3 regions of the Shigella sp. SIG3 genome follow, and region 1 is predicted to be linked to each of the others. Evidence: predicted binding sites of a transcription regulator. Region 1 holds the regulator's gene; each other region holds the start of a gene.
The links. The regulator CRP, encoded in region 1, controls carbon source genes, mostly activating them, when cyclic AMP is high. The targets are predictions, from matches to a motif close to ATGTGANNNNNNTCACAT.
Positions count from the first base shown of each region.

Region 2: a site for CRP is predicted at 5,513-5,530, ahead of garD (galactarate dehydratase). Genes of this name have one in related genera too.
Region 3: a site for CRP is predicted at 7,061-7,078, ahead of udp (uridine phosphorylase). Genes of this name have one in related genera too.

Region 1 covers NZ_JBQZXE010000003.1:26,394-36,874, reverse strand. Annotated here, with positions in the region: gene ACUU1I_RS01485 (YhfG family protein) at 1-57, shown strand, start outside; gene ACUU1I_RS01480 (putative adenosine monophosphate-protein transferase Fic) at 47-649, shown strand; gene pabA (aminodeoxychorismate synthase component 2) at 681-1,244, shown strand; gene argD (bifunctional acetylornithine/succinyldiaminopimelate transaminase) at 1,330-2,550, shown strand; gene ACUU1I_RS01465 (YccS/YhfK family putative transporter) at 2,617-4,707, opposite strand; gene crp (cAMP-activated global transcriptional regulator CRP) at 4,758-5,390, opposite strand; gene ACUU1I_RS01455 (OsmC family protein) at 5,692-6,096, shown strand; gene ACUU1I_RS01450 (phosphoribulokinase) at 6,151-7,020, opposite strand; gene ACUU1I_RS01445 (YheU family protein) at 7,074-7,292, opposite strand; gene ACUU1I_RS01440 (hydrolase) at 7,286-8,308, opposite strand; gene ACUU1I_RS01435 (ABC transporter ATP-binding protein) at 8,308-10,221, opposite strand; gene kefG (glutathione-regulated potassium-efflux system ancillary protein KefG) at 10,352-10,481, shown strand, end outside.
Region 2 covers NZ_JBQZXE010000057.1:1,080-11,560, forward strand. Annotated here, with positions in the region: gene agaE (PTS N-acetylgalactosamine transporter subunit IID) at 1-665, opposite strand, end outside; gene agaW (PTS N-acetylgalactosamine transporter subunit IIC) at 655-1,434, opposite strand; gene agaV (PTS N-acetylgalactosamine transporter subunit IIB) at 1,445-1,909, opposite strand; partial or broken gene ACUU1I_RS11895 (class II D-tagatose-bisphosphate aldolase non-catalytic subunit) at 1,909-2,709, opposite strand; gene agaR (aga operon transcriptional regulator AgaR) at 2,958-3,782, shown strand; gene garD (galactarate dehydratase) at 3,834-5,405, opposite strand; gene garP (galactarate/glucarate/glycerate transporter GarP) at 5,780-7,114, shown strand; gene garL (2-dehydro-3-deoxyglucarate aldolase) at 7,130-7,900, shown strand; gene garR (2-hydroxy-3-oxopropionate reductase) at 7,930-8,820, shown strand; gene garK (glycerate 2-kinase) at 8,917-10,068, shown strand; RNA gene rnpB (RNase P RNA component class A) at 10,101-10,477, shown strand.
Region 3 covers NZ_JBQZXE010000043.1:4,950-15,430, reverse strand. Annotated here, with positions in the region: gene tatC (Sec-independent protein translocase subunit TatC) at 1-631, opposite strand, end outside; gene tatB (Sec-independent protein translocase protein TatB) at 634-1,149, opposite strand; gene tatA (Sec-independent protein translocase subunit TatA) at 1,153-1,422, opposite strand; gene ubiB (ubiquinone biosynthesis regulatory protein kinase UbiB) at 1,501-3,141, opposite strand; gene ubiJ (ubiquinone biosynthesis protein UbiJ) at 3,138-3,743, opposite strand; gene ubiE (bifunctional demethylmenaquinone methyltransferase/2-methoxy-6-polyprenyl-1,4-benzoquinol methylase UbiE) at 3,757-4,512, opposite strand; gene rmuC (DNA recombination protein RmuC) at 4,607-6,034, opposite strand; gene udp (uridine phosphorylase) at 6,175-6,936, opposite strand; gene ACUU1I_RS10035 (dienelactone hydrolase family protein) at 7,198-8,013, shown strand; gene metE (5-methyltetrahydropteroyltriglutamate--homocysteine S-methyltransferase) at 8,052-10,313, opposite strand.

The DNA of each region.
Region 1 (10,481 bases):
ACTGCCGCAGAGGCTTTAGCGCGCCTTGAAGAGCTGAGGAGGCACTATGAGCGATAAATTCGGCGAAGGGCGCGATCCGTATCTTTATCCTGGCCTTGATATCATGCGTAACCGGCTGAACATCCGCCAGCAGCAGCGGCTGGAACAGGCCGCTTACGAAATGACGGCGCTGCGTGCTGCGACCATTGAGCTTGGTCCGCTGGTGCGCGGTTTACCGCATTTGCGCACTATCCATCGCCAGCTGTACCAGGATATTTTCGACTGGGCAGGGCAACTGCGTGAAGTTGATATTTATCAGGGCGATACGCCGTTCTGCCACTTTGCTTATATCGAAAAAGAGGGCAATGCCCTGATGCAGGATCTGGAGGAAGAAGGTTATCTGGTTGGCCTGGAGAAAGCGAAGTTCGTCGAGCGGCTGGCGCATTACTATTGTGAAATCGACGTGCTGCATCCCTTCCGGGTGGGAAGTGGTCTGGCACAGCGGATCTTCTTCGAGCAACTGGCGATTCATGCCGGATATCAACTGAGCTGGCAGGGTATCGAAAAAGAGGCTTGGAATCAGGCAAATCAGAGTGGGGCAATGGGGGATCTCACCGCACTGCAGATGATATTTAGCAAAGTGGTAAGCGAAGCCGGGGAATCTGAGTAAAATAGTGCGGTTCTTTCGTACCGGAGCCGCCATGATCCTGCTTATAGATAACTACGATTCTTTTACCTGGAACCTCTACCAGTACTTTTGTGAACTGGGGGCGGATGTGCTGGTTAAGCGCAACGATGCGTTGACGCTGGCGGATATCGACGCCCTTAAACCACAAAAAATTGTCATCTCACCTGGCCCCTGTACGCCAGATGAAGCCGGGATCTCCCTTGACGTTATTCGCCACTATGCCGGGCGCTTGCCGATTCTTGGCGTCTGCCTCGGTCATCAGGCAATGGCGCAGGCATTTGGCGGCAAAGTTGTGCGCGCCGCAAAGGTCATGCACGGCAAAACCTCGCCGATTACACATAGCGGTGAGGGCGTATTTCGGGGGCTGGCAAATCCACTTACCGTGACACGCTACCATTCGCTGGTGGTGGAACCTGACTCATTACCAGCGTGCTTTGACGTGACGGCCTGGAGCGAAACCCGCGAGATTATGGGGATTCGCCATCGCCAGTGGGATCTGGAAGGTGTGCAGTTCCATCCAGAAAGTATTCTTAGCGAACAAGGACATCAACTGCTGGCTAATTTCCTGCATCTCTGATTTCCGATTGCCATTCAGTGATTTTTTATGCATATTTTGTGATTATAATTTCATATTTATTTATGCGTAACAGGGTGATCATGAGATGGCAATTGAACAAACAGCAATTACACGCGCGACTTTCGATGAAGTGATCCTGCCGATTTATGCTCCGGCAGAGTTTATTCCGGTAAAAGGTCAGGGCAGCCGAATCTGGGATCAGCAAGGCAAGGAGTATGTCGATTTCGCGGGTGGCATTGCAGTTACGGCGTTGGGCCATTGCCATCCTGCGCTGGTGAACGCGTTAAAAACCCAGGGCGAAACTCTGTGGCATATCAGTAACGTTTTCACCAATGAACCGGCGCTGCGTCTTGGGCGCAAACTGATTGAGGCGACGTTTGCCGAACGCGTGGTGTTTATGAACTCCGGCACGGAAGCTAACGAAACCGCCTTTAAACTGGCACGCCATTACGCCTGTGTGCGTCATAGCCCGTTCAAAACCAAAATTATTGCCTTCCATAACGCTTTTCATGGTCGCTCGCTGTTTACCGTTTCGGTGGGTGGGCAGCCAAAATATTCCGACGGCTTTGGGCCGCAACCGGCAGACATCATCCACGTTCCCTTTAACGATCTCCATGCAGTGAAAGCGGTGATGGATGATCACACCTGTGCGGTGGTGGTTGAGCCGATCCAGGGCGAGGGCGGTGTGACGGCAGCGACGCCAGAGTTTTTGCAGGGCTTGCGCGAGCTGTGCGATCAACATCAGGTATTATTGGTGTTTGATGAAGTGCAGTGCGGGATGGGGCGGACTGGCGATTTGTTTGCTTACAGGTACTACGGTGTGACGCCGGATATTCTGACTTCTGCGAAAGCGTTAGGCGGCGGCTTCCCGATTAGCGCCATGCTGACCACGGCGGAAATTGCTTCTGCGTTTCATCCTGGTTCTCACGGTTCCACCTACGGCGGTAATCCTCTGGCCTGTGCAGTAGCGGGCGCGGCGTTTGATATCATCAATACCCCTGAAGTGCTGGAAGGCATTCAGGCGAAACGCCAGCGTTTTGTTGACCATTTGCAGAAGATCGATCAGCAGTACGATGTGTTTAGCGATATTCGCGGTATGGGGCTGTTAATTGGCGCGGAGCTGAAACCACACTACAAAGGTCGGGCGCGTGATTTCCTGTATGCGGGTGCAGAGGTTGGCGTAATGGTGCTGAATGCCGGACCGGATGTGATGCGTTTAGCACCGTCGCTGGTGGTGGAAGATGCGGATATCGATGAGGGGATGCAACGTTTCGCCCACGCGGTGGCGAAGGTGGTTGGGGCGTAAATAAGACGCATCAGGCAAAATATGTCGGATGCGGCGTGAATGCCTTATCCGATGGTTTAGCCTGTATTACGCCTTCGAATCCCGCAACTTGCGACTCAGCCAAATCCCGTGATGCGGTCGCTGACGCCATGCCATCGACGAAATGGTGTGCATGGTGTTCAGATGGCCAATAACCCGCTGTAAATGCTGCTCCAGCGTACCTGCCGCGCCTTCGTGCGGCTGCATCTCCGGCGCATCCATGATATTGGCATCGCCAGAACTACCCGGTTCGTCATACTCCAGTCGCTGCTGACAACGCTGAATGGCGATTTCACAAGACTGTAAATACTCTTGTGCCAGTTCAGGTGGCAATGCCCGGTGTTCCCGCGCCAGCGTGGTCATGGCATTAATATGCTCAACAATAAACTGGCTGTGCGTTACCCACAGTTTCATATCTGCCAGATAATGGCTGTTGAATGCCGGTTCCTGCATCGCCTGATTCAATGAGTTATACAGAGTGTTATGCGCCTGATTTACCCGCATTCTCTGCCAGGCCAGTGGCGTTGGTTGCGGGTCCTCGCTCAGAATCAAGCGAATCGCTTCCTGATAGGCTTCTAAAGCATCATGGGCGTTTTTACGCAATAACCCGCTCTGCCACTGCGGCCACAGCCAGACGGTACCACCGAAAGCAATCAAACAACCAATAATGGTATCGATAAGACGTGGAAGGATGTACTGCTCACCGTTCAGCCACAACAGTTGCAGGGTATACACTGCGGTAATAGTAAAACCGACCGTTGCCCAGCCGTAGTTTTTGCGCAATATCAGGTAGCTGGCGAGGGTGGTAATCAGCATCAACGTCAGGGTGTAACCTTCGGGAATTTTAAAGTGCAGCGCTACGCCCGCAATGATTAACCCGACCACGGTTCCCACGGAGCGATTCACAATCCTCAGACGGGTTGCGCCATAGCCATTTTGTGTCACCAGCAATACCGTCATCAGGATCCAGTACGACTTCGGCAGATGCAGCACGGTGCCCATCAGGCTGGCAACGCTTAACATCACACTGAGTCGTCCGGCATTGCGTAGCGCCGGAGACTTTAGTGACAGATAACTTTTCAGTGCCGGAAGCAACGGCATTCGCCGCTGTTTATCGGCCAGTAAGTCACGGGCATAGAGCGGTTTTTGGGTGCGCAGCACGCGGGCGATGCGGCTGAAATGCCAGTAGCAGAATTGCCCAACCGGATTATCCGGATGCTGGCGGGCGATTTTTTCCAGTGCGCCAATTTGCTTTTCCATCGTAAAACGCGTTGGCAGGCGATGGTAAAGAATGTCATCAGCCAGCACGCGCAGGCGAGCGGCGACGGTTTGCGCATTCCAGCGGATAACTTCTTCCGCATGGCTACGCTCGACCAGTTTTTGCACCTCTTCCGGCTGATGCAAACTGACCGAAATATGTTCCTGCAAATCCAGCGCCTCCTGGAAAATACGCAGCATCCGCTTGTAATCGGTATTGTTTTGCGCGGAAAGCATATGCATTTGCTGATAGCACTGAGTAATTAAATCGACCGCTTTTTGCTGGCGCACCAGCAGCGGTGGCAGCGCTTTTTCAGGATCGGTGTGCTGGGTAAGCAGGCTGTATTTGGCTTCACAATAATCTGCCAGTTCACGGTACAGCAGACTTAGTGACTCGCGCAGCGGTTGTTCGCGCCAGATCCAGAACCAAAACCAGTTAAACAATCCGTACCAGAGAGTGCCCAACGCATAGATGAGCAATGGTTCCCAGACCGGCATGTATCCCGCCAGACTGAGGGTAAAAATGGCGGCGAGCAGCGATGCAGGAAGCAATTTTGCGTGCAATGGCCCCAGCTCAGCAGTGACGCCAAGTACCAGCGTTAATCCGGTCAGCAAAAAGGGCAGGGGAACATCTTTTACCAGTAGCAGCTGTGTCAGTAAGCTACAGGTGGCAAACAGCGACGCACCAATGATTAAGTGTTTGAAAAAACGTTTATGAGGCGTATCAAGGCCCGCAATATTGCAACAGGCAGGAACGAGGGAGAAGAGCAGACCGAATCGTAATTCGCCAAGCATTAACCCAACGGCCACGGGCAAACATAGCACCAGCGTTTGTCGAAGTGCATAGTTGATATCGGGGTGATAAATCAGTCTGCGCCACATCGGGGGAAACAAAATGGCGCGCTACCAGGTAACGCGCCACTCCGACGGGATTAACGAGTGCCGTAAACGACGATGGTTTTACCGTGTGCGGAGATCAGGTTCTGATCTTCCAGCATCTTCAGAATGCGTCCCACGGTTTCACGAGAACAGCCGACAATCTGACCGATTTCCTGACGGGTAATTTTGATTTGCATACCGTCCGGGTGAGTCATAGCATCTGGTTGTTTTGCCAGGTTCAGCAGAGTCTGTGCAATGCGGCCCGTCACGTCGAGGAACGCCAGGTTGCCCACTTTCTCTGAAGTGACTTGCAGACGACGCGCCATCTGTGCAGACAGACGCATCAGAATGTCCGGGTTTACCTGAATCAATTGGCGAAATTTTTTGTACGAAATTTCAGCCACTTCACAGGCGGTTTTCGCACGTACCCATGCGCTACGTTCCTGGCCCTCTTCAAACAGGCCCAGTTCGCCAATAAAATCACCCTGATTCAGATAGGAGAGGATCATTTCTTTACCCTCTTCGTCTTTGATCAGCACTGCCACAGAGCCTTTAACGATGTAGTACAGCGTTTCCGCTTTTTCACCCTGGTGAATAAGCGTGCTCTTGGATGGGTACTTATGAATGTGGCAATGAGACAAGAACCATTCGAGAGTCGGGTCTGTTTGCGGTTTGCCAAGCACCATGCGCGGTTATCCTCTGTTATAAGCTTTCTCCAGAGCCAGATAACGCCGCTGTCTCTGGATTGCCGAAATATGCTTCCCGCTACCTGGGAAGGGGCTATCAACTGTACTGCACGGTAATGTGACGTCCTTTGCATACATGCAGTACATCAATGTATTACTGTAGCATCCTGACTGTTTTAGCATAGCTTTCGCTTTGTGTCTCCTGGTGTCTCGCTTCAGCATGACCCAGGTCGCCTTCCGTTGCGCGATTTGGTTAGTACGCGTACTCTGTCAGGAAAATTGACGCAGTGGAGTAGCAAAAATGCAAGCGCGAGTGAAGTGGGTCGAAGGGTTAACTTTTCTGGGCGAATCCGCCTCTGGTCACCAGATTTTAATGGACGGCAACTCAGGCGATAAAGCACCAAGTCCGATGGAAATGGTGTTGATGGCGGCGGGTGGTTGCAGTGCCATCGATGTGGTTTCGATCCTGCAAAAAGGGCGTCAGGATGTGGTCGATTGTGAAGTAAAATTGACCTCTGAACGCCGCGAAGAGGCACCACGCCTGTTTACGCACATTAATCTGCATTTTATCGTCACCGGTCGCGACCTGAAAGACGCAGCGGTTGCGCGTGCGGTTGATCTCTCTGCCGAGAAATATTGTTCAGTGGCGTTGATGCTGGAAAAAGCGGTGAATATTACTCACTCGTATGAAGTGGTTGCCGCGTGACTTAACTATCCCGTTGTGAAGCCGGATAGTATTTTATCCGGCATAATAGCAAAGTTACTCGATTTTCTTTCCTTCCATCAATCGTTGCACCAGCAGCAGCATAATTAATTCCATTGCCAGCCCCATTTTGCCGCCAGGTACCACTAACGTATTGATGTGGGAAATGAATGAGCCTTGCAACATCGCCAGCAGCCAAGGGAAATCGATCCCTTCCAGATTACGAAAATGGATCACCACAAAGCTTTCATCCAGCGACGGGATACCTTTTGCCGCGAACGGGTTTGAAGTGTCGACGGTGGGAACGCGCTGGAAGTTAAGATGGGTGCGGGAAAACTGCGGTGTGATGTAGTTGATATAGTCTTCCATTGAACGCACTACCGAGTCCATCACTGCTTCTCGTGAGTGCCCGCGCTCGCTGGTGTCGCGGATCAGTTTTTGAATCCACTCAAGGTTAACGATAGGCACTACGCCGACCAGTAAGTCCACATGCTGCGCAACGTTATGCTGTGGCGTGACTACGCCGCCGTGTAAACCTTCATAAAACAGTACATCAGTGGGTTCTGGTAAAGGTTGCCAGGGGGTGAATGTTCCCGGTACCTGATTCCAGGGTACGGCTTCGTCGTAGGTATGCAGATATTTGCGAGATTTCCCTTTGCCGCTCTGACCGTATTCAATGAAGGTTTGTTCCAGCAGGCCGAAGTCGTTCGCTTCGGGGCCGAAGTAGCTGATATGCCGCCCGGCGTCGCGCGCTTTGCGGATCGCCATGTCCATTTCCGGGCGGGTGTAACGGTGAAAACTGTCGCCTTCCACCTCAGCTGCATGCAGATTTAACTGCGCGAATATTTTACGAAACGCGAGGCTGGTGGTGGTGGTCCCCGCGCCGCTGGATCCTGTTACCGCAATGACCGGATGTTTGGCAGACATAGTAACTCCATGACTTAGCTATCACTATTATCTCGTCCGCCGACGGTTGCAGGTTATTCGCGAAACTGACTGCGCGGCATAATATTGACCGTTTCGTGCAGTTCCGACCATACCAGCACCGCTTCTCCGCACTGTAGCTGGCGTTTGACGTCGGCGACTTTCTGTTCAAGTGTACGCTCATGTTCACCATAATCGGTGCCTTCACGTAACACAAAGCTTTCAATTAAATTTTCCAGCGTTTCGGGGGAGAGGTCTTGCCACGGAATCAACATGATTTCGCCTCCAGATACGTTGTTAACCAGTCAGGAATGCGTGACTCCAGCCACATTTGCGGATGAAGTAATGTACCGCCAATAAAGCCAACATGACCGCCATGTTCAGTCAGTTGATACTCCACCTGCGAGGGGAGACTTTCCGGTTTTGGGATCACCTGATGATCCATAAACGGATCGTCTTTGGCGTGAATAATCAGCGTCGGTTTGGCGATCCGGTTCAGCATCGGCATGGCGCTACACTGACGATAATAGTCGATAGCGTCGGCGTAGCCGTGAATTCTGGCGGTGATTAGATCGTCAAATTCACGGATGCGACGTACCGATTTTAACTGCGCGAGATTAATCGGCAGCGTTCCGGGGTAGGCTGCCAGCTTGCGCGCGGCATTGGCTTTTAACAGGTTCAGCAAGTAACGCTGATAAACGCGGGAAAAGCCCTTTTCCATATGATAGCTACAGGCTTCCAGCATAAACGGCGCAGAGACAATCACCGCCGCATCAACCGGGAGATCATTGCCTTCCTTTGCCAGCAAACAGGCCAGCATATTACCGCCGAGCGAATAGCCGACGGCAGCCGTTGGCGCATGACCAAATTCGCGTTGCAGCCAGCGTAAAAACCAACTGGCGTCTTCGGTTTCGCCCGAATGGTAAATGCGGTGCATACGGTTTGGTTCACCGCTGCATCCGCGAAAATGCATCACCACGCCCAGCCAGCCGCGCTTTTGCGCCGCCTCAACCAGACCGTGGGCGTAAGGGCTATTGAGACTGCCTTCCAGCCCGTGAAACACCACTAAACGCGGTTTATGTTTCGCCTGTGCGGGGTCTTCACTCCACGCGAGATCGACAAAATCGCCGTCGGGCAACTCCAGCCGCTGCCAGTACGGGGTGAATTTCACCTGACGACGAAACAAACGCGGCAGCATAGTTTGTAGATGACAATTGCTAAAGCCGCGCATAGGGGTGAATTCAGCACTGCTGCTAAATTCATTGGCATCGGTCGTCGTTATCTGCGCCATCAGTTGCTTTGGCCTTCCAGCAGCATCTGCTCAAGCTGCTCCTGGGCTTCCAGCCACGCCATTTCGCACTCTTCCAGGCCGGATTTGGCGCTGGCTTGCTGTTGCAGGCAGGCGGTCAACTCCGCTTTACGGCTCTGGTCATACAGTTCGCTGTCGCCGAGTTTCTCTTCCGCCTGCGCCAGTTGCGCGTTCAGCTTCTCCATCTCTTTTTCCAGACGGGCAATCTCTTTACGCAGCGGCTGGGTTTGCGCACGCAGCTCCGCTTCCCGACGCTTCTGATCTTTACGTGCCTGGGCGCTGTTCGCGTTCTCTTTTGGCGCTTCGTCGGTCTGGTTTTCCTGCTTTTGTACGTCGCTCAACCACTGTTGATAATCTTCCAGATCGCCGTCGAACGGTTCGACTTTACGATCGTGAACCAGGTAGAGATCGTCAGTGGTGGAACGCAGCAAATGACGGTCGTGCGAAACGACAACCAGCGCGCCTTCAAACTCGATTAATGCTTCGGTGACTGCCTGACGCATGTCGAGGTCAAGGTGGTTAGTCGGTTCGTCGAGCAGCAGCAGATTCGGACGCTGCCAGACAATTAATGCCAGCACCAGGCGGGCCTTTTCCCCACCGGAGAAGCGGCGCGTTTCTTCGGTTACTTTATCGCCCAGGAAACCAAAGCCGCCGAGGTAGTCACGCAGTTTTTGTTCCAGCTCCTGCGGCGCTAAACGTGCCAGATGTTGAATAGGTGATTCGTCGGCGCGCAGGTATTCAAGTTGATGCTGGGCGAAGTAGCCGAGCTTGATCCCTTTTGCCAGACCAATTTCACCGCTGACTGGCGCAAGTTCACCGGCTAACAGTTTGATTAATGTCGATTTACCTGCGCCGTTGCGGCCTAACAGACCAATGCGCGAGCCGGGGACCAGATTCAATTTAATCGAGTCGAGAATAATGCGATCGCCATAGCCTGCGCTGACCTTTTCCATCTTCAGTAACGGATTTGGCAGGCTTTCCGGCGCGCGGAAGCTAAAGCGGAACGGGTTGTCGACGTGTGCGGGGGCAATCAGCTCCATACGTTCCAGCATCTTAATGCGGCTCTGGGCCTGCTTCGCTTTGGTGGCTTTGGCACGGAAACGATCGATATAACTTTGCAGATGTGCCACGCGTTCCTGCTGGCTTTCGTACATCGCTTGTTGCTGCGCCAGACGGGTGGCGCGCTGTACTTCAAACGAACTGTAGTTGCCGGTGTACTCGAACATGCTTTGTTGTTCGATCTGAATAATTTTATCAACGATCGGATCGAGGAAGTCGCGGTCGTGAGAGATCAGGATCAGCGTGCCCTGATAGCTCTTCAACCATTTTTCCAGCCAGATAACGGCATCGAGATCGAGGTGGTTAGTCGGTTCGTCGAGCAGCAGCAAGTCTGAACGGCAAATCAGCGCCTGGGCAAGGTTAAGACGCATACGCCAGCCACCGGAGAAATCACTTACCGGGCGCTCCAGTTGTTCATTGCTGAAACCGAGGCCGTGCAGCAGGCTGGCGGCACGGGAGCGAATACTCCATGCGTCAATAGCATCCAGCTTGCTATGAATGGTCGCAATGGCGTGCCCGTCGTTACGTTCGTTGGCGTCGTGCAGCTGCGCTTCCAGTTGACGATATTCACGGTCGCCGTCAATGACATATTCCAGCGCCGCTTGCGGTAACGCTGGCGTTTCCTGATTCACCCACGCCAGTTGCCAGCTTCCCGGAAAGGTGTAGCTGCCGCCGTCGGCGCTGATTTCATTTTTCAGCAATGCCAGCAGGGTAGATTTACCACAGCCGTTTTTACCCACCAGGCCGACTTTCTGCCCGGGGTTGATGGTGGCGGTGGCATTATCCAGCAGGACGCGCACGCCGCGACGAATTTGTAACGAGGAGAAAACAATCATAAGGCGCCGTATGTTCAGACTATGTTAACTTATCATTATGATAATGTAATGTATGGGCGAGCTGCCGCACCGGGCGCAATGGTAGCCCAAAACAGCGACTATACACAAAAACCATACCGGGAGGGGGATGATGTCTCAGCCAGCGAAAGTTTTGCTGCTGTATGCCCATCCGGAATCTCAGGACTCGGTGGCAAACCGGGTACTGCTTAAACCGGCCACGCAGCTCAGCAATGTTACCGTGCACGACCTTTACGCGCACT
Region 2 (10,481 bases), on a different contig from region 1:
GTTGCCACCAGTGCGCCGATTACCGTCATTCCAACGATTGACGCAGCATGGCCGACTTTTTTGGTATTCGCTTTAATAAGGGGAATCGCCGCCACGCCCATGCGGTAAGCATAATGCGCCAGACCAAAACGCAGCCCCAAGTGTACCACGTTGAACAGCACAATAAAGACGACTGCGCCAAGAATAGAGCCTTGTAGCGCGAGGCTTGCGCCTATCCCGCCACAAATCGGCAGTAGCGTTAGCCAGAACATCGCATCGCCAATCCCGCCAAGCGGCGCACCGACGGCAATTTTGGTGCTCTGAATACTGTTAACGTCCTGCTTAGAACGCTCCATCGCAAGGATAATGCCGATAACAAACGTCACCAGAAACGGATGGGTATTGAAGAAACCCATATGCCCCTTCATGGCGCGCGCCAGGTCGCGTTTATTAGTGTGGATCTTTTTCAGAGCAGGCAGCAGACCGTACAACCAGCCAGAAGCCTGCATACGTTCGTAGTTAAAAGACGCTTGTAACAGCATGGAACGCCAGGCGACGCGGTTGATATCTTTTTTCGTCAGCTCCGCGGCAATGCTCCGATCTTCATACACGTTTTCATTGACGCCAGTCAGCAGTGTTTCTTCATTTTCGCTGACGTTCGGCAGGGTGGTTTGATTAGATGCCATCTTCAAATTCCTCTTTCTGTGCCGCAGGTTGAGTCGGTTCAGGAGATTTACGCAGCAGATCGATCAGCGCCATCGCCAGCGCGGCGGCAGCAATAGCCAGCACCGGTAACTTGAGCCAGGCTGCGGCAACAAAGCCCAGGATGAAGTAGGGTATGTAGACGTTTTTCATCATGATTTTCAGCAGCACGGCAAAACCGATTGCTGGCATGATGCCGCCCGCGACGCCGAGGCCGTCGATTAATCGTTGCGGCAGGACATCAATGATGGTTTTTGCATGTTCCGTGCCGAAGTAGATAGGCAGGAAAGCGCAGAGAAAATAGAAAGTGCCGAGTGCCAGCAGTGCCAGATAGTTCACGCGTTCAATGCCGCGAGTATCGGCGTTCTCCGCCATCCGGTCGCAGCGAGACATCACGCCAGACATCACCGAGAACAGGAAGGTAATCCCCATCTGTACTGCGACAGCGAAAGGTACGGCGACACCGACCGCGACATCGGGTTTCACGCCAGTAGTAATGGCAAACGCCGTGCCGACGATAGTACCGATAATCACGTTAGGCGGCTGTGCGCCCGCCAGCGGGGCCAGCCCCATCCACACTAGTTCCAGCGTACCGCCGGTTAAAATTCCGGTATGCAGATCGCCAAGTACCAGCCCGACCAACGGGCCGAGGACCACCGGGCGGTGCATATGGGTTAAGCCGTTAAACATATCTAGGCCAGCGATAAAGGCGATAATGCCCAACGCAAATGCCTGCAACAGGCTGATTTCCATGATGAATCCCTCAAAGTAATTTAAAGAGGTCCACAGCAGGCTCTGTCGGGACGCCCTGAACGAAGCATTCCACCCCAGCGGCTTTCAGGTCGTTAAATGCTGCGATATCGCCCGCATCCACAGAAACCGTTTTGGCGATTTGTTGTTTGCCATTGGCGTAGTGCATATTGCCAACGTTAATGCGATTCACCGGAACGCCACCTTTCACCAGCGTCAGGAAATCGGCGGGTGTTTTACAAACCAGCAGGATTTTCTGTCGATCGGCGGCGCGATGAATGTTGTCGATAACTTTTTGCAGCGTCCAGAAACGTACGGCGATCCCTTCTGCCAGTACCATTTCCATCAGGTTTTGTTGTACCGGATCTTCGGCAACCTCATCGTTGGCTACCAGCACCAGATTTGCCCCCGCAAATCCGACCCACTGAACGCCGACCTGACCGTGAATCAAGCGTTCATCAATCCGGCTTAAAACAATTGATAATCGGTAGAGTGCGCTTCGAAAATCAGCGTTTCGTAGTTTTCGACCATCTGGCTTAAGGCGCTCGCTTTGGCGGGCTGATAATCAATAACGTTGGTGTGATCGAATTCGACGCCGGGTTGAACCACCAGGGCAATGATGCGTGGCCAGATGGCATTCAAACCTTGCTTTTCAAAAGCGTGACGATGGGCTTCCAGCGTGGCGCGGGCGGCATCCGGCGTGGTGACCGCCAGCTCGCTTAAGGTTTCATGCGCGCCGCCAGGTACCGGCACTTCGGTACCAATGACATACTCCAGATCGGCTTCGCCAAAGTGTTCGCGACAGGTTTCTTCCGCCACTTTCGCCAGACGGGCGGCGCGTTCAGCCACGATGTCATCAGTTAAGGGAATTGGATCGTCCTGACAGGACATGCTGCAATCAAGGTGGATTTTTTTGAATCCTGCCGCAACGTAGCTTTTAATCAAATCATCGGCATTGGCCATTGCCTGAGCGGCTGGCAGGTTTTGCCAGCGGTTTGGCCCCAGATGGTCACCACCCAGAATCAGCGCATCCTGCGGGAAATTCAACGAGTCGGCGAGCTGACAAACAAAGCCGCGAAAATCGGCGGGCGTCATTCCGGTATAACCGCCGAACTGGTCTACCTGATTGGAGGTTGCTTCAATCAGTAACGGCGTTTGGTTTGCACTGGCGTAGCGGATTGCAGCCTCCAGCACCAGCGGATGTGCGGAACAAACGGCATAAATTGCATTTGTTTTGCCCGCTTTGTGCTGTCTCACCATTTCTGTCAGATGTTTCACTTTCCTCTCCAGTTCAGATTACTGCGATATTAATCTTTCGTTTTGTTTCAATTAATACTGCATCATGGTGAGATAAAAATAAAACGAAATATAATAGTTTTCTGATCTGATTCACAAAAGAAACATAATGAAAGTCACTGAAACGAGAGTAGCTTGCGCCAATGGGCAAGATGGGCTTGCATTTGCTTAATAGAAAGGCGTTAATAGGCAAAACGAAATGAAACGAAAGTTTTACGAAAGGACTTACTATGAGTAATACCGACGCTTCAGGTGAGAAGCGAGTGACAGGCACCAGCGAGCGACGAGAACAGATCATTCAGCGTCTGCGACAGCAAGGGAGTGTGCAGGTTAACGATCTGTCGGCATTGTATGGCGTATCTACTGTGACGATCCGCAATGATCTGGCTTTTCTGGAAAAGCAGGGGATCGCTGTGCGTGCCTATGGTGGCGCGTTGATCTGCGATAGCACGACGCCGTCAGTCGAGCCATCAGTGGAAGATAAAAGCGCACTGAACACCGCGATGAAACGCAGCGTTGCGAAAGCTGCCGTTGAGTTGATTCAGCCAGGTCATCGGGTGATCCTCGATTCCGGGACCACCACTTTTGAGATTGCTCGTCTGATGCGCAAGTACACTGACGTAATTGCGATGACCAACGGTATGAACGTGGCTAATGCGTTGCTGGAAGCGGAAGGCGTTGAGCTGCTGATGACCGGCGGGCATTTGCGCCGTCAGTCGCAATCTTTTTACGGCGATCAGGCTGAGCAATCGCTGCAAAATTACCACTTCGATATGCTGTTTCTTGGTGTAGATGCGATCGATCTGGAGCGCGGCGTCAGCACACATAATGAAGATGAAGCCCGTTTAAACCGTCGGATGTGCGAAGTTGCGGAACGGATCATCGTGGTCACCGATTCCAGTAAATTCAATCGTTCCAGTTTACATAAGATCATTGATACTCAACGTATCGACATGATCATTGTTGATGAAGGCATTCCTGCGGATAGTCTGGAAGGACTGCGAAAGGCTGGGGTTGAAGTGATTCTGGTCGGGGATCACGCGTCTTCGCTGTGACTCAATATGCCCGATAAACGTGTGCTATCGGGCATAATACGAATTGAATTATCAGGTCACCGGTGCTGGGTTAAACACCGCCAGCTGGTTATGCAGTCCCCATTGATCCGAGAAGGTTTTCTTCTTCCCGCTGGCGACGTCGAGAATAAAGTGGAACAACTTCCAGCCCACCTCTTCAATAGTTTCTTCGCCGGTAGCGATGGTGCCCGCATTAATATCCATTAAATCAAACCAGCGGTTCGCCAGCTCGGTGCGGGTTGCCATTTTAATGACGGGTACCGCCATCAGGCCGTACGGCGTACCACGACCGGTCGTAAACACTTGCACGGTGATACCCGAAGCCACCTGTTGCGTGCCACAGACAAAATCGCTGGCTGGCGTCGCGGCGTAAATTAATCCGCGTTTAGTCGGGCGTTGACCGGGCGACAGCACTTCAACAATTGCACTTTTGCCCGATTTAGCAATGGAGCCGAGCGCTTTCTCTACCACGTTTGCCAGACCGCCTTTCTTGTTGCCCGGCGAAGGGTTGGCGCTGCGGTCGGTTTTTCCCATATTGAGATAGTTATCGTACCACTCCATCTCCTCCAGCAGCCGTTTGCCGACCTCCTCGTTCACTGCGCGTGGTGTCAGCAGATGGATCGCGTCACGCACTTCCGTGACTTCTGAAAACATCACCGTTGCGCCGCAGCGCACCAGTAGATCAGACGCATAGCCAACCGCCGGGTTTGCCGTTACGCCAGAAAACGCATCGCTGCCACCGCACTGCATGCCGACAACCAGTTCTGAAGCCGGACAGGTTTCTCGCTGACGTTGATTCAGTTTTTGTAGATGGCGTTCGGCGACCTGCAAAATATCCTCGACCATGGACTGAAAACCGACATGCTTTTCATCCTGCAAACTGACAATGCTGGCGCTTTCTACTGGAATAGCTTGCACATCATCCGTTCCAGTCAGCAGGCGCTCAGGCTGCAACTTTTCACAACCCAGGCCAATCACCATTACTTCGCCGCCAAAGTTAGGGTTCAGCGAAATATTGTGAATGGTACGAATAGGTACAACTGCCGCCGGTGCGTTAATCGCCACGCCACAACCGTACAAATGATTCAGCCCCACCACGCCATCGACGTTCGGGTATTTCGGTAGCAGATCGCGTTCAATGATTTTTACTACATAGTCCACCACGCCTGCCACACAGTGGACGCTGGTGGTGATGCCGAGCAGGTTTTTGGTGCCCACGCTGCCATCGGCATTGCGATAGCCCTCAAAGGTGTATCCTTCCAGCGGCGGTAAGGGTTCCGGGACTTTGGTTGCCAGTGGCAGCGTGTGTAACGGCGGCGCTTCCGGTAGTACAACCATTGATTCGTCGATCCAGCTTCCGCGTGGGATTGCACGCACGGCGTAACCAATCACTTCGCCATAACGAATAATTTCACCATTAGCCGGAATGTCCAGCAATGCGACTTTATGCCCCTGGGGAATATGTTCAATTAATTCCAGCCCATCCGGAAAACGCGTTCCTGCTTTCAGGCCATTATCATTAACAATAATTGCCACATTATCTGTGTCGTGAACTTTTATATAAAACGCAGTTGGCGTTTCTTGTCTGATTTCGATGTTGGCCATTGTGCAATATTCTCCAGCCAGGGGTTATTAAAATGAGGACCTGGTCTCATTTAAAAATAAATGACTTCATTGGGTGAAATAAGAATGTCAGGAGTTTAAACGCAGAAATGTGATCAATGTCAATCATTTCAGGGATTGCAGTGCCGCCCGGCAAGGTAAAGCGCAAATCTGTGCTTTAGCGCGCAACCTTATGTGCATATGCTCAAAATAATATTTAAAAAGTATTAATTAAATTAGCATTTGCACAATGATTATTATTCTCGCGCTGCTTATACTAATTCCCGAGTTCATTGTCGTTACGGCATAAATGAAACTTATAAATAACACCTTCCCCATAATAATAAAAATCAGCATAAGTACCCGAGGTAAATAAAATGATTCTGGACACCGTTGACGAAAAAAGGAAAGGTGTGCATACCCGCTATTTAATATTACTGATTATTTTTATTGTTACCGCCGTTAACTACGCCGATCGTGCAACGCTGTCTATTGCTGGTACCGAAGTGGCAAAAGAGTTGCAGTTAAGTGCGGTTTCGATGGGTTACATCTTCTCCGCTTTTGGCTGGGCCTACTTGCTGATGCAAATCCCCGGCGGCTGGTTGCTTGATAAGTTTGGCTCGAAAAAAGTTTACACCTACAGCCTCTTTTTCTGGTCGCTGTTCACCTTCCTGCAAGGCTTTGTTGATATGTTCCCGCTGGCCTGGGCAGGGATCTCCATGTTCTTTATGCGCTTTATGCTGGGATTCTCGGAAGCTCCATCATTCCCGGCGAACGCCCGTATTGTCGCCGCCTGGTTCCCGACGAAAGAACGTGGTACTGCCTCCGCCATCTTTAACTCGGCACAATATTTCTCGCTGGCGCTCTTTTCGCCTCTGCTTGGCTGGCTGACTTTCGCCTGGGGATGGGAGCACGTCTTTACCGTTATGGGGGTGATTGGTTTTGTGCTGACGGCGCTGTGGATCAAGTTGATTCATAACCCGACAGATCACCCACGTATGTCTGAGGAAGAGCTGAAGTTTATCTCTGAAAATGGCGCGGTGGTCGATATGGACCACAAAAAGCCGGGCAGCGCGGCAGCAAGCGGTCCCAAACTGCATTACATCAAGCAATTGCTCTCTAACCGCATGATGTTGGGCGTATTTTTCGGACAATATTTTATCAACACCATCACCTGGTTCTTCCTCACCTGGTTCCCGATTTATCTGGTGCAGGAAAAAGGCATGTCGATTCTGAAAGTGGGTCTGGTCGCCTCGATTCCGGCACTGTGTGGTTTTGCGGGCGGCGTGCTGGGAGGTGTCTTCTCGGATTATCTGATCAAACGCGGTTTATCCCTGACCCTGGCACGTAAGCTACCGATTGTGCTGGGAATGTTGCTGGCTTCCACCATCATCTTATGTAACTACACCAACAACACCACGCTGGTGGTCATGCTGATGGCGCTGGCTTTTTTTGGCAAAGGATTTGGTGCTCTGGGCTGGCCGGTGATTTCTGACACCGCGCCGAAAGAGATTGTTGGCCTCTGTGGCGGCGTCTTTAACGTCTTTGGCAATGTTGCCTCCATTGTCACTCCACTGGTGATTGGCTACCTGGTAAGTGAACTGCACTCCTTCAATGCAGCACTGGTTTTCGTGGGATGTTCAGCGCTGATGGCGATGGTCTGCTACCTCTTCGTAGTTGGCGACATTAAACGTATGGAATTGCAGAAATAAGCAAAGGTATAAGCGATGAATAACGATGTTTTCCCGAATAAATTCAAAGCCGCACTGGCTGCGAAACAGGTACAAATTGGTTGCTGGTCAGCACTCTCTAACCCGATTAGCACTGAAGTTCTTGGTTTGGCTGGGTTTGACTGGCTGGTGCTGGATGGCGAACATGCGCCAAACGATATCTCCACGTTTATTCCGCAGTTAATGGCCTTGAAAGGCAGCGCCAGCGCGCCAGTAGTGCGAGTGCCGACCAACGAGCCGGTAATTATTAAGCGTCTTCTGGATATCGGTTTCTATAACTTCCTGATTCCTTTTGTAGAAACAAAAGAGGAAGCAGAGCAGGCGGTGGCATCAACCCGTTACCCACCGGAAGGCATTCGCGGCGTCTCCGTTTCTCACCGCGCCAATATGTTTGGCACCGTGGCGGATTATTTCGCTCAGTCGAACAAGAACATCACTATTCTGGTCCAGATAGAAAGTCAGCAGGGCGTAGATAACGTCGATGCCATTGCCGCTACCGAAGGCGTAGACGGCATCTTCGTCGGCCCCAGCGATCTGGCCGCGGCATTAGGCCATCTCGGCAATGCATCACACCCGGATGTACAAAAAGCAATTCAGCACATTTTTAACCGTGCCAGCGCGCACGGCAAACCCAGCGGTATCCTCGCGCCGGTCGAAGCCGATGCGCGTCGTTATCTGGAATGGGGCGCGACGTTTGTGGCTGTCGGCAGCGATCTCGGCGTCTTCCGCTCTGCCACTCATAAACTGGCTGATACCTTTAAAAAATAACCACCACCGCAACAAGAGAGATGATTGATATGACTATGAAAGTTGGTTTTATTGGCCTAGGGATTATGGGTAAACCAATGAGTAAAAACCTTCTGAAAGCAGGTTACTCGCTGGTGGTTGCTGACCGTAACCCAGAAGCTATTGCTGACGTGATTGCTGCAGGTGCAGAAACAGCCTCTACGGCTAAAGCGATCGCTGAACAGTGCGACGTCATCATAACCATGCTGCCAAACTCCCCTCATGTGAAAGAGGTGGCGCTGGGTGAGAATGGCATTATTGAAGGCGCGAAGCCAGGTACGGTATTGATCGATATGAGTTCTATCGCACCGCTGGCAAGCCGTGAAATCAGCGAAGCGCTGAAAGCGAAAGGCATTGATATGCTGGATGCTCCGGTGAGCGGCGGTGAACCGAAAGCCATCGACGGTACGCTGTCAGTGATGGTGGGCGGCGACAAGGCTATTTTCGACAAATACTATGATTTGATGAAAGCAATGGCGGGTTCCGTGGTGCATACCGGGGCAATTGGTGCAGGTAACGTCACCAAACTGGCGAATCAGGTCATTGTGGCGCTGAATATTGCCGCGATGTCAGAAGCGTTAACGCTGGCAACTAAAGCGGGCGTTAACCCGGACCTGGTGTATCAGGCAATTCGCGGTGGACTGGCGGGCAGTACCGTGCTGGATGCCAAAGCGCCGATGGTGATGGACCGCAACTTCAAGCCGGGCTTCCGTATTGATCTGCATATTAAGGATCTGGCAAATGCGCTGGATACTTCCCACGGCGTCGGCGCGCAACTGCCGCTCACAGCTGCGGTTATGGAGATGATGCAGGCACTGCGAGCAGATGGTTTAGGAACGGCGGATCATAGCGCCCTGGCGTGCTACTACGAAAAACTGGCGAAAGTCGAAGTTACTCGTTAATGACGTCGTGCCCGGATGGCGTATTGCAATCCGGGCCTGGAATCCAGGCCGAATAAGAGAAACGCCCTCCGGCGTCATGTGGTAACAGGCATAGGTATGAAAATCGTAATCGCCCCAGACTCTTATAAAGAAAGTTTATCTGCCAGCGAGGTTGCGCAGGCGATAGAAAAAGGATTTCGGGAAATTTTTCCTGATGCACAGTACGTTTCTATTCCGGTTGCCGACGGTGGCGAAGGAACGGTGGAAGCGATGATTGCAGCCACCCAGGGTTCTGAACGTCACACCTGGGTTACAGGGCCGCTGGGCGAGAAAGTGAATGCCAGTTGGGGGATCTCCGGCGATGGCAAAACCGCGTTTATTGAAATGGCGGCGGCCAGTGGGCTGGAGCTGGTACCTGCGGAAAAACGCGATCCACTCGTGACCACTTCACGCGGCACAGGCGAGTTAATCCTGCAGGCGCTGGAGAGCGGCGCGACAAACATTATTATCGGCATTGGCGGTAGCGCTACAAATGATGGCGGCGCAGGCATGGTACAGGCGCTGGGGGCGAAATTATGCGACGCCAACGGCAATGAAATTGGTTTTGGCGGCGGTAGTCTTAATACTCTGAATGATATTGATATTTCCGGCCTCGATCCGCGCTTAAAAGATTGCGTCATTCGCGTCGCTTGTGATGTCACCAATCCGCTGGTGGGCGATAACGGCACATCGCGCATCTTTGGCCCACAAAAGGGAGCCAGTGAAGCGATGATTGTTGAGCTGGACAATAACCTCTCTCACTATGCCGATGTCATTAAAAAAGCGCTGCATGTTGATGTAAAAGATGTCCCCGGCGCAGGAGCTGCGGGCGGTATGGGTGCGGCGCTGATGGCGTTTCTTGGTGCGGAACTGAAAAGTGGTATTGAAATCGTCACTACGGCGCTGAATCTGGAGGAACATATTCACGATTGTACGCTGGTGATCACCGGTGAAGGGCGTATTGACAGCCAGAGTATTCACGGCAAGGTACCGATTGGCGTCGCAAACGTGGCGAAGAAGTACCATAAACCGGTTATTGGCATTGCGGGTGCGGGTAGCCTGACCGATGATGTTGGCGTTGTACATCAGCATGGCATTGATGCGGTCTTCAGCGTATTGACCAGCATAGGTACGTTGGACGAAGCATTCCGCGGGGCTTATGACAATATCTGCCGTGCTTCACGTAATATTGCCGCGACACTGGCGATTGGAATGCGCAACACGGGGTGACAAGGGCGCGCAAACCCTCTATACTGCGCGCCGAAGCTGACCAGACAGTCGCCGCTTTGTCGTCGTCCTCTTCGGGGGAGACGGGCGGAGGGGAGGAAAGTCCGGGCTCCATAGGGCAGGGTGCCAGGTAACGCCTGGGGGGGAAACCCACGACCAGTGCAACAGAGAGCAAACCGCCGATGGCCCGTGCAAGCGGGATCAGGTAAGGGTGAAAGGGTGCGGTAAGAGCGCACCGCGCGGCTGGTAACAGTCCGTGGCACGGTAAACTCCACCCGGAGCAAGGCCAAATAGGGGTTCATAAGGTACGGCCCGTACTGAACCCGGGTAGGCTGCTTGAGCCAGTGAGCGATTGCTGGCCTAGATGAATGACTGTCCACGACAGAACCCGGCTTATCGGTCAGTTTCACCTGTTT
Region 3 (10,481 bases), on a different contig from region 1:
CCGGCGGCGTCAGCAACATCCCGACAACGAATGCACCAACCAGCACATACGGGCGTTTTTTGCGTAAGTCTTCTGGCGAGGTAATCCCCATCCAGCACAGCAGCACAATTGCCACCGGCACTTCAAAGGAGACACCAAACGCCATAAACAGCGCCATAACGAAGCTTAAATAGCTGGCGATGTCGGTGGATACCTGCACCCCTTCCGGCGCGGTATTGGCAAGGAAGCCAAATGCCAGCGGAAAGACCACAAAGTAGGCGAATGCCATGCCGATATAAAACAGCAGAGAGCTGGAAACCAGCAGCGGCACCACCAGGCGACGTTCATGCTTATACAGCGCTGGGGCGATAAATGCCCACACCTGATAGAGAATCACCGGCGCTGACAGAATCAGCGACACCATAAAGGTCAGCTTGATCGGCGTAAAGAACGGCGAGGCCACGTCGGTGGCGATCATCGTTGAACCTTGCGGCAACTGCTTGATCAATGGCGCGGATACCAGGTGATAGATGTCATTGGCGAAATAGACCAGACACAGGAATATCACGATCACCGCGATAATGCAGTTCAGCAGACGCTTACGCAGCTCAATCAGATGCGTGATAAGCGGTTGAGTATCTTCTACAGACATGTTTACGGTTTATCACTCGACGAAGGGGAAGGTGCAGCGGTTTTCGGTTCAGCGTCCGCAGCAGGTTTTACCACCGGCTCTGGCGTGGTTTCTGGCTTCTGTTCCGGCGAACTGGCCTGCGTTTGTGCAGCGGCAGGCGTTACGCCCTCATGCGCAGCTTCATTATCTTTCACCACCGGGTTATGGATGGTGTGCGCTTCATCGCTCGCCTTTTCAGGATCGTTTGCAACGTAGGAACGCTTCATCGACTCCGCGGCCTGGCGTAGTTCATCCATCGACGCTTTCAGTTCGGGCGTCAGGTTAGTGAGGCTCGCCTTTTCAACCTTTTTCAGACTGTCCTGAAACTCCTGGAGTTTTAACTCCTGGGTCAGTTCGTTCTGCACCGTTGTCGCCAGTGAACGCAACGCGCGAATCCAGCCCGCTACCGTTTTTACCGCCACAGGCAGTCGTTGCGGCCCCAGAACGACGAGGCCGATGATGAACACCAATAGCAGTTCGCTAAAACCGATATCAAACACGGATTACACCTGCTCTTTATCGTGGCGCTTCGCGTCTTCTGTTTTAGCCTGTTCCTGATTCGTATCCGCCTGCTTATCGGAGATAGTTTTCGCAGTAAAATCAGCATCCTGACTGGTTTTATCCTGCTTTGGTTCATCATCGCTCATTGCTTTTTTAAAGCCTTTGATCGACGCACCAAGATCGGAACCGATGGAGCCGAGCTTTTTGGTGCCAAAAAGCAGTACAACGATGACGGCAATAATCAATAACTGCCAAATACTGATACCACCCATACATGTTCCTCTGTGGTAGATGATGATTAAACAAAGCCGCATTATACGTTACACGGCCCGCCTTGAGCGATGAAAAAATCAGCGTGTTTTGCGCCAACCGACAAACCAGGCGATCAGACCACCTGCCATTAACCAGCCGGGCATCAGCCCCCACTCAGGTCGGCTGACCAACAAGAATGTGCCACTTAATACTAACGTAGCGCCAATTCCGAGAAAATAACGCGATTGTCCCTGACGTACATGATTTGACTGAAGCTCGCGGGCAATCTTATCAACACTGTGCTGTAAATACTTGCCCTGGCGCAAACTGTCGTAAACCAGTTCAGGCAGTTCTGGCATTTTTTCGACCCAGAACGGCGCTTTTTCTTTAAATGCTCTCACCAGGGCAGGAATACCGACCTGATCTTTAATCCACGACTCCAGGAAAGGCTTCGCTGTTTTCCATAAATCGAGCTGCGGATAAAGCTGGCGTCCTACCCCTTCGACATAGAGCAGGGTTTTCTGGAGTAACACCAGTTGCGGCTGCACTTCCATATTGAAGCGACGCGCCGTATTAAACAGATTTAACAGTACATGTCCAAACGAAATTTCGGCCAGCGGTTTCTCAAAGATAGGTTCACAGACCGTACGAATGGCAAATTCGAACTCTTCAACGTTGGTATCTGGTGGCACCCAGCCAGAATCGACGTGTAGCTCTGCCACTTTGCGATAGTCGCGATTAAAGAAGGCGATAAAGTTTTCTGCCAGATAGCGTTTATCTTCTTTGTTTAGCGAGCCAACAATCCCGCAATCAATGCCGATATATTTCGGGTTTTCCGGGTGTTCATAGCTTACGAAGATGTTGCCAGGGTGCATATCGGCATGGAAAAAGCTGTCGCGAAAGACCTGAGTGAAGAACACCTGCACGCCGCGTTCCGCCAGCAATTTCATGTTAGTGCCGTTTTTCTCCAGCGCCGCAACATCAGACACCGGAATGCCGTAAATGCGCTCCATCACCATCATCCCTTCACTACAATAGTCAGGGTAAACTTCCGGGATGTAGAGCATCGGGCTGTCTTCAAAATTGCGCCGAAGCTGAATGGCGTTGGCAGATTCCCGCAGCAAATTCAGTTCATCAATCAAGGTCTTTTCGTACTCGCGCACCACTTCGGTTGGGCGCAGACGGCGACCATCCGGCAGCAAACGCGGCACCCAGCGAGCCAGACGGTAGATAAGTTTCAGATCCGCTTTAATGACCGGCAAAATATCCGGGCGGATGACTTTAATCACCACCTCTTTACCATTCGATTTCAATCGCGCGGTATGAACCTGGGCGATAGAAGCAGAAGCCAGCGGCTTGATTTCAAAATCGTCAAACCACGCTTCTACCGGCAAGCCGCCCATTGCAGCTTCAATCTGCTGCTTCGCCAGCTTGCCATCAAACGGAGCAACTTTGTCCTGCAATAACGCCAGCTGATCGGCAATATGCGGTGGAAAAAGATCGCGGCGGGTTGATAACATTTGCCCGAACTTGATCCAAACCGGCCCCAGTTCTTGCAGGGCCAGTCGTAGTCGCTCACCTAAAAGTTTGTCTTTATGCCGATTTGGCATCCAGAATAATGAGTATCGCCATAGCCGTAGCGGCAGGGTGATACGCATTTTGGGGATCAGTTCATCAAGTCCGTAGCTTAAAAAAGTGCGAATGATGAAATATAGGCGCCGTACTTCACCAGGCGTCATTTAGCCTCCAGTTTTTCCAGCCGTTTGGTCAGGGCATCAACAGCACGCTCGACGGCAGCCGTCTCTTCCGCAAACCAGGCCACTTCAAGCGGACCGGGTGCCATACGCCACTCTTCAGTAATGGCTTCCGCCACATAACGTTGCTGGCGCTTAATGCCGTGATGCAGGAACTTTGCGCCTCCGCGCATGGCTTTTCTGATTCCTTCAGCGGCGATATCACCGGTATAAGGGGCCAGCAGTTCCGCAGGGTCGAACTCTGCCAGATCTGCCAGCGCAACGAAGTTTTGCACCACCTGAATATCGCCCTGCACTTCCAGCTCACCACTGCGAATCAGTGCGGTAAGCTGCTGGCGATCGCGAAGTTTCGGCAACACACTGGCGTAGGCGATAACGGTGCAGTCAGCATCGCCTGCCCATTCGCCCAGTACATCAACCTGGCGTTCGCTGAACACCAGAATCAATGACGTCGAAAAGCCTTTTACCTCCACGCGCAATACTTTACCCAGCAGACGCGAGCGGGCTGTTTTCAGCGCGGGTGAGCGATACAGGAAGGTGTTGAGCAGACTTTCAATTCCTGCCGTCACTAAAGGTTTAAAAGGCATTTCCGGTCTCCTGTCAGAACTTATAACCACGATGCAGCGCCACAACCCCTGCCGTCAGATTGTAGTAGTCGACACTTTCGAATCCGGCATCCTGCATCATGGCTTTCAGGGTATCCTGATCGGGATGCATACGGATGGATTCTGCCAGATAACGGTAGCTGTCGGCGTCGTTCGCGACCAGTGAGCCAATACGCGGCAGCACATGGAAGGAGTATGCATCATAGGCTTTGCTCAGCGGCTCGATAATTGGCTTCGAGAACTCAAGCACCAGCAGGCGGCCGCCGGGTTTCAGCACGCGATACATTGAACGCAGTGCTTTATCTTTGTCGGTGACGTTACGCAGACCAAACGAAATGGTGATGCAATCAAAGGTGTTATCCGGGAACGGCAGCGCCTCAGCGTTCGCCTGAACATACTCAACGTTGCCAATCACACCGATATTACGCAGCTTCTCGCGTCCCATTTTGAGCATGGATTCATTGATATCAGCAAGGACCACTTTGCCAGTTTCTCCGACCAGGCGGGAGAATTTCGCTGTCAGGTCGCCGGTGCCACCAGCCAGATCCAGCACGGTCTGCCCACGGCGTACGCCGCTGCAATCAATCGTGAATCGCTTCCACAAACGATGAATACCAAATGACATCAAATCATTCATGACATCGTATTTTGATGCCACGGAATGGAAAACGTGGGCGACCATATCCGCTTTTTGTTCCTTCGCGACGGTCTGAAAACCAAAGTGCGTCGTTTCTTGTGACTTATCCACCATCTCAATGCCTGCTCATCAAAAAATTGTTCCAGAAGTGTAACAGATTGGGCGTCGATGCCCTAGATTTCTACCCGGCTTAACTACCCCTAATGGGCTAGCACGACTGCTGATTATATTCATCATCGCGTTGATAAGCTTCATCATTCGGCTGCCCCGGAACCGACCGAAGTCGATACTCTTCATCCTGGCTCACCGCCTGTTCAGCCAAATCCGGATTAATCTCGCGTTTAATTTCTACTCCTAAACCGCGAAACGCTTCTGCCTGCGCCAGCACATTTCCGCGACCTGAAGAGAGTTTTTTCATTGCCTGGCGGTAGTTATCCTGCGCTTTGTCGAGACTTTGACCAATCGCGGACATGTCATCGATGAACAAACGCATCTTGTCGTACAGCTTGCTGGCACGATCGGCGATTTGCTGGGCGTTACGGCTTTGATGCTCATAACGCCACAGGTTGGCAATAGTACGCAACGCCACCAGCAGCGTAGTCGGGCTAACCAGCATGATATTGTTTTTCAACGCTTCGGTGATCAGCTCCGGCTGGCGGTCAAGCGCCAGTAAAAAAGCGGGTTCAACGGGAATAAACATCAGCACGTAATCCAGAGTTCGCAGCCCCGGCAGCTGTTGATAATCTTTGCGTCCCAGCAAACGGATATGGTTACGCACCGACGCGATATGTTCCTGTAGCGCGCTTTCGCGGGTGTAGTCGTCTTCGGCGTTAAAATAGCGTTCATAGGCGACCAGCGTCATTTTGGCGTCGATCACCACATCTTTTCCCTGCGGCAGCCGCACGATGACATCCGGCTGCATCCGCGAGCGGGCGTCATTTTCGATGCTGACCTGGGTTTCATATTCATACCCTTCACGCAGACCGGAAGCCTCCAGCACCCGCGTCAATACTACCTCGCCCCAGTTGCCCTGGGTTTTATTGTCGCCTTTCAGCGCGCGCGTCAGGTTGATCGCTTCCTGGGCCATTTGCGCGTTGAGTTGCTGGAGATTGCGAATTTCGTGGGTCAGGGTATGGCGTTCTTGTGCTTCTTTACCGAAGCTGTCCTGAACCTGACGGCAGAAACCGTCCAGTTGTTCACGTAGCGGCGACAACAGGCTGTTCAGACTCTGACGGTTTTGCTCATCAACCCGGCGATTGCTGTGCTCAAAAATACGGTTGGCGAGGTTTTCAAACTGCTCACTGAGGCGCTGCTCGCTGTTAATCATCTGGCGAATTTTATCGTCAGCATGTTGCTGTGCGGCTTCCATCCGCGTGGTTACTTCACGCAGATCGGCCTCCAGAGAGGTGTTAATACTTTGCAGGCTGCGCACTTCGTTATTGAGCAATTCACACTCTGCACGCCAGTGCTCGCTTTGGGTAATTTGTTGTTTTGCCGCGCTTAACTCCGCGACCATCTCTTCACGTTCAGCTAATTGCTCGGCTTTTTGCTGCGCATGTTGATAACTGGCAAACAGCCAGCCAATTGCCACACCCACCAACGCAATAACTGCGTAAACCATGATTGAGAAATCCACAACGCCTCCTGACGCAACAACTTACCCGCACAAAATAGAATTGTGCTGTACAAACGTCCAGTTGGAAAGGCATTTCCTGCGAGGCGCTACGCAAAAATACAAAAGGCCGAACGCGTCGGCCTTCAGACAGGAGAAGAGAATTACAGCAGACGACGCGCCGCTTCCACCACGATTTTCACCGCATGGCTTTCAGTTTGTTTCATCGTCTCAGCATTCGGGATCTCTTGCTGGGTGCGGTTAACGATAACACCCGCTACCATACCGGCACGCAGGCCCTGACTTGCACACATGGTCAGCAGAGTTGCAGATTCCATTTCATAGTTCATTACGCCCATCGCCTGCCACTCTTCCATAGAACCTTTAAAGTGACGAACTACGCGACCAGAGTAAGTATCGTAACGTTCCTGACCTGGGTAGAAGGTATCAGAAGAAACTGTCACGCCAACGTGAGTTGTCGCGCCAATAGATTTCGCAGCTTCAACCAGCGCAGTCGTACATTCGAAATCAGCGACAGCCGGGAATTCCAGCGGTGCGAAGTGCAGGCTCGCGCCATCCAGACGGACAGACGCCGTGGTAACCAGGACATCACCCACATTAATATGCGGCTGAATAGCGCCCGTTGTACCGATACGCAGGAAGGTGCGAATGCCCAGCTGTGCCAGCTCTTCAACAGCAATAGAGGTAGACGGGCCGCCGATACCGGTAGAGCAGACGATAACAGGTTTACCATCCAGCTCTGCACGCCAGGTAGTGAATTCGCGGTGAGATGCCAGCTTAACCGGCTTATCCATCAGCGCGGCGATCTTTTCCACACGATCCGGGTCGCCAGGGACGATGGCAAGCGTAGCCCCTTGTAAATCGTTTTTAGTGAGGCCGAGATGAAAAACATCAGACTTGGACATATACAACTCCTCTGTGAATCGGTTTAGTCAGAAGAAGCAAAAAGACACTTTACCGAAGGGTTTAACATTTTTTCGTGATACTCATCACCATGACGCAAATGCGTTGCATAAATTTACCCACCAAAAGTGATTCATATCACATAAATCACTCTTCATTCTGCAGGACTGCATAAAAGATGAGCCGATTCAGGCAATGTGATTTGTTGCATGCTGACTATAGTTAACATTGCGCAACATTTTTATAAGGGTACGGAGAATACCATGGCAACAACACAACAATCTGGATTTGCACCTGCTGCATCGCCTCTCGCTTCGACCATCGTTCAGACCCCGGACGACGCGATTGTGGCGGGCTTCACCTCTATCCCTTCACAAGGGGATAACATGCCTGCTTACCATGCCAGACCAAAGCAAAGCGATGGCCCACTGCCAGTGGTCATTGTAGTGCAGGAAATTTTTGGCGTGCATGAACATATCCGCGACATTTGTCGCCGTCTGGCGCTGGAGGGGTATCTGGCTATCGCACCTGAACTTTACTTCCGCGAAGGCGATCCGAATGATTTTGCCGATATCCCCACGTTGCTTAGCGGTCTGGTAGCAAAAGTGCCTGACTCGCAGGTGCTGGCCGATCTCGATCATGTCGCCAGTTGGGCTTCCCGCAACGGCGGCGATGTTCATCGTTTAATGATCACCGGATTCTGCTGGGGTGGACGTATCACCTGGCTGTATGCCGCGCATAATCCACAGCTAAAAGCCGCAGTGGCGTGGTACGGCAAACTGACGGGCGACAAGTCGCTGAATTCACCGAAACAACCTGTTGATATCGCAACCGATCTTAACGCACCGGTTCTCGGCTTATATGGTGGTCAGGATAACAGCATTCCGCAGGAGAGCGTTGAAACGATGCGCCAGGCGCTGCGGGCTGCTAATGCGAAAGCAGAGATTATCGTGTACCCGGATGCCGGGCATGCATTCAACGCTGATTATCGCCCGAGCTATCATGCCGAATCTGCGAAAGATGGCTGGCAGCGTATGCTGGAATGGTTTAAGCAGTATGGTGGGAAGAAGTCGCTGTAATGAGAAAAGACCGGGTGGTATTACCACCCGGTTTGGATTTACCCCCGACGCAAATTCTGCGCCGCCTGCACCATGTTCGCCAGTGCCGCGCGGGTTTCTGGCCAGCCGCGCGTTTTCAGGCCACAGTCCGGGTTGACCCACAGGCGCTCTGCCGGAATGCGTTTTGCCGCTTTCTTCAGCAAGGCTTCAATCCATTCCACGCTCGGTACGTTTGGCGAGTGAATGTCATAGACGCCAGGACCGATTTCATTTGGATAATCAAACTCTTCAAACGACTCCAGCAACTCCATGTCGGAACGCGAGGTTTCGATGGTGATGACGTCTGCGTCCAGCGCCGCAATCGAATCCATGATGTCGTTGAACTCGCAATAACACATGTGAGTGTGGATTTGTGTGTCATCTTTCGCCACGGCGGCGTTGATACGGAAGGCCTCTACGCCCCACTGGAGATACGCATCCCAGTCGCTACGACGCAGCGGTAAACCTTCGCGCAGCGCCGGTTCGTCAATCTGGATGATGCCAATTCCAGCGGCTTCCAGATCGGCCACTTCATCACGCAGCGCCAGCGCAATCTGTTTGGCGATGGTTTCACGGCTGACATCTTCACGCGGGAACGACCAGCAGAGTATGGTCACCGGCCCCGTCAGCATCCCTTTCACCGGTTTGTCGGTCAGCGATTGCGCATACTTCGCCCACTCCACGGTAATCGGTGCCGGGCGGCTAATGTCACCAATGACAATCGGTGGCTTCACGCAGCGGGAACCGTAGCTCTGTACCCAACCGTTTTGCGTAAAGACAAATCCGTCGAGGTGCTCGCCAAAGTATTCCACCATGTCATTACGCTCGGCCTCGCCATGTACCAGCACATCCAGTCCCAAACGTTCCTGCTCAACAATGGCCTGCTTGATATGTTCCGCAATGCCCGTGCGGTAGTTGTTGGCGTCGAGATTGCCCTTTTTGAAATCCAGACGCAGGGTACGAATTTCCGTGGTTTGCGGGAAGGAACCAATCGTGGTGGTCGGCCACGCTGGCAGTTTAAAACGCGCACGCTGGGCTTCAGCACGCACTTCATAGACATTCGCACGCTGGCTGTCCTGGGCGGTGATCGCCGCCAGACGCTTTTCTACCGCCGGATTATGTACACGAGTAGAGTGACGACGCGCCTGAATTGGGGCGCTCCACTCTGCCAGAGCTGCCGTGTCACCACTGTTCAGCGCATCGCGCAGCAGTGCCAGTTCATGGCATTTTTGTAGGGCGAAGGCAAACCAGCTTTTCACTTCTGCATCAAGACGCGTTTCCACGCTCAGGTCGATGGGGCTGTGCAGCAACGAGCAGGAAGATGCCACCCACAAATCACGTTTGCCGACAATGTCCTTAATTTGCGCATATTTCTCAGTAAGATCGGCGCGCCAGACGTTACGACCATTGATTAGACCCGCAGACAGCAGCCAGTCAGAAGGCAGGCGCTTGTGCAGTTCAACAACGTCATCTTTACCATGTACAAGGTCCACATGCAGCCCCTGAACAGGCAGCGCAGTAATCGTGTCGAGATTTGGCGTTACGCCTTCAAAATAGGTGGTCAGCAGCAGTTTCACCTGTCCCTGGAGCGCGTCGTAAGCGGGTTTGTATGCGTCCAGCCACGCCTGTGGTAGTTCCAGTACCAGCGCGGGTTCATCAATCTGTACCCACTCGATGCCGCGTTTCGCCAGTTCTGCCAGCACTTGCTGATAAACCGGCAGAATGTCGTTCAGCAGGCTAAGGCGGTCAAACTGTTCACCTTTCACTTTCCCCAGCCACAGGTAAGTAACCGGCCCCAGCAGCACAGGCTTAACGTTGTGGCTCAGCGCCAGCGCCTCGTCCACTTCCTCCAGCAGCTGCGTCCAGGTCAGTTTGAACTGTTGGCCTTTAACGAACTCCGGCACCATGTAGTGATAGTTGGTGTTAAACCATTTGGTCATTTCCGCTGCCGCCGCAGGTTCGCCAGTCGGCGCACGTCCACGACCAATACGGAACAGGGTGTCGATATCTACCGAACCGTCTTTGTTCTGATGACGTGGCGGAACATTACCCAGCAGCAAACTGGTGGTCAGTACATGATCGTACCAGGCAAAATCGCCCACCGGCAGCAGGTCGATACCCGCTTGCTTTTGTTGATCCCAGTGACGAGCACGCAGTTCACGCCCTACTGTCAGCAGTTCTTCACGCGTGGAGTTCCCCGCCCAATAACTTTCTTGCACTTTTTTCAGCTCGCGACGCAGGCCAACGCGAGGGAAACCGAGGGTGTGATTCAATATTGTCATTTTTCTTCCTCTAATTATATGTAAATCCTATGGATTTTGAATTTAGGGAAGGCGGCAAGTTTATTCATCGCCGGGAGCTTACTGAAGTAAGTGACCGGGGTGGAGAAACGTAGCCAACGCACCATAAATTTAAAAGACGAAGGATTTTAGCCGTCCAGATGTTTACAC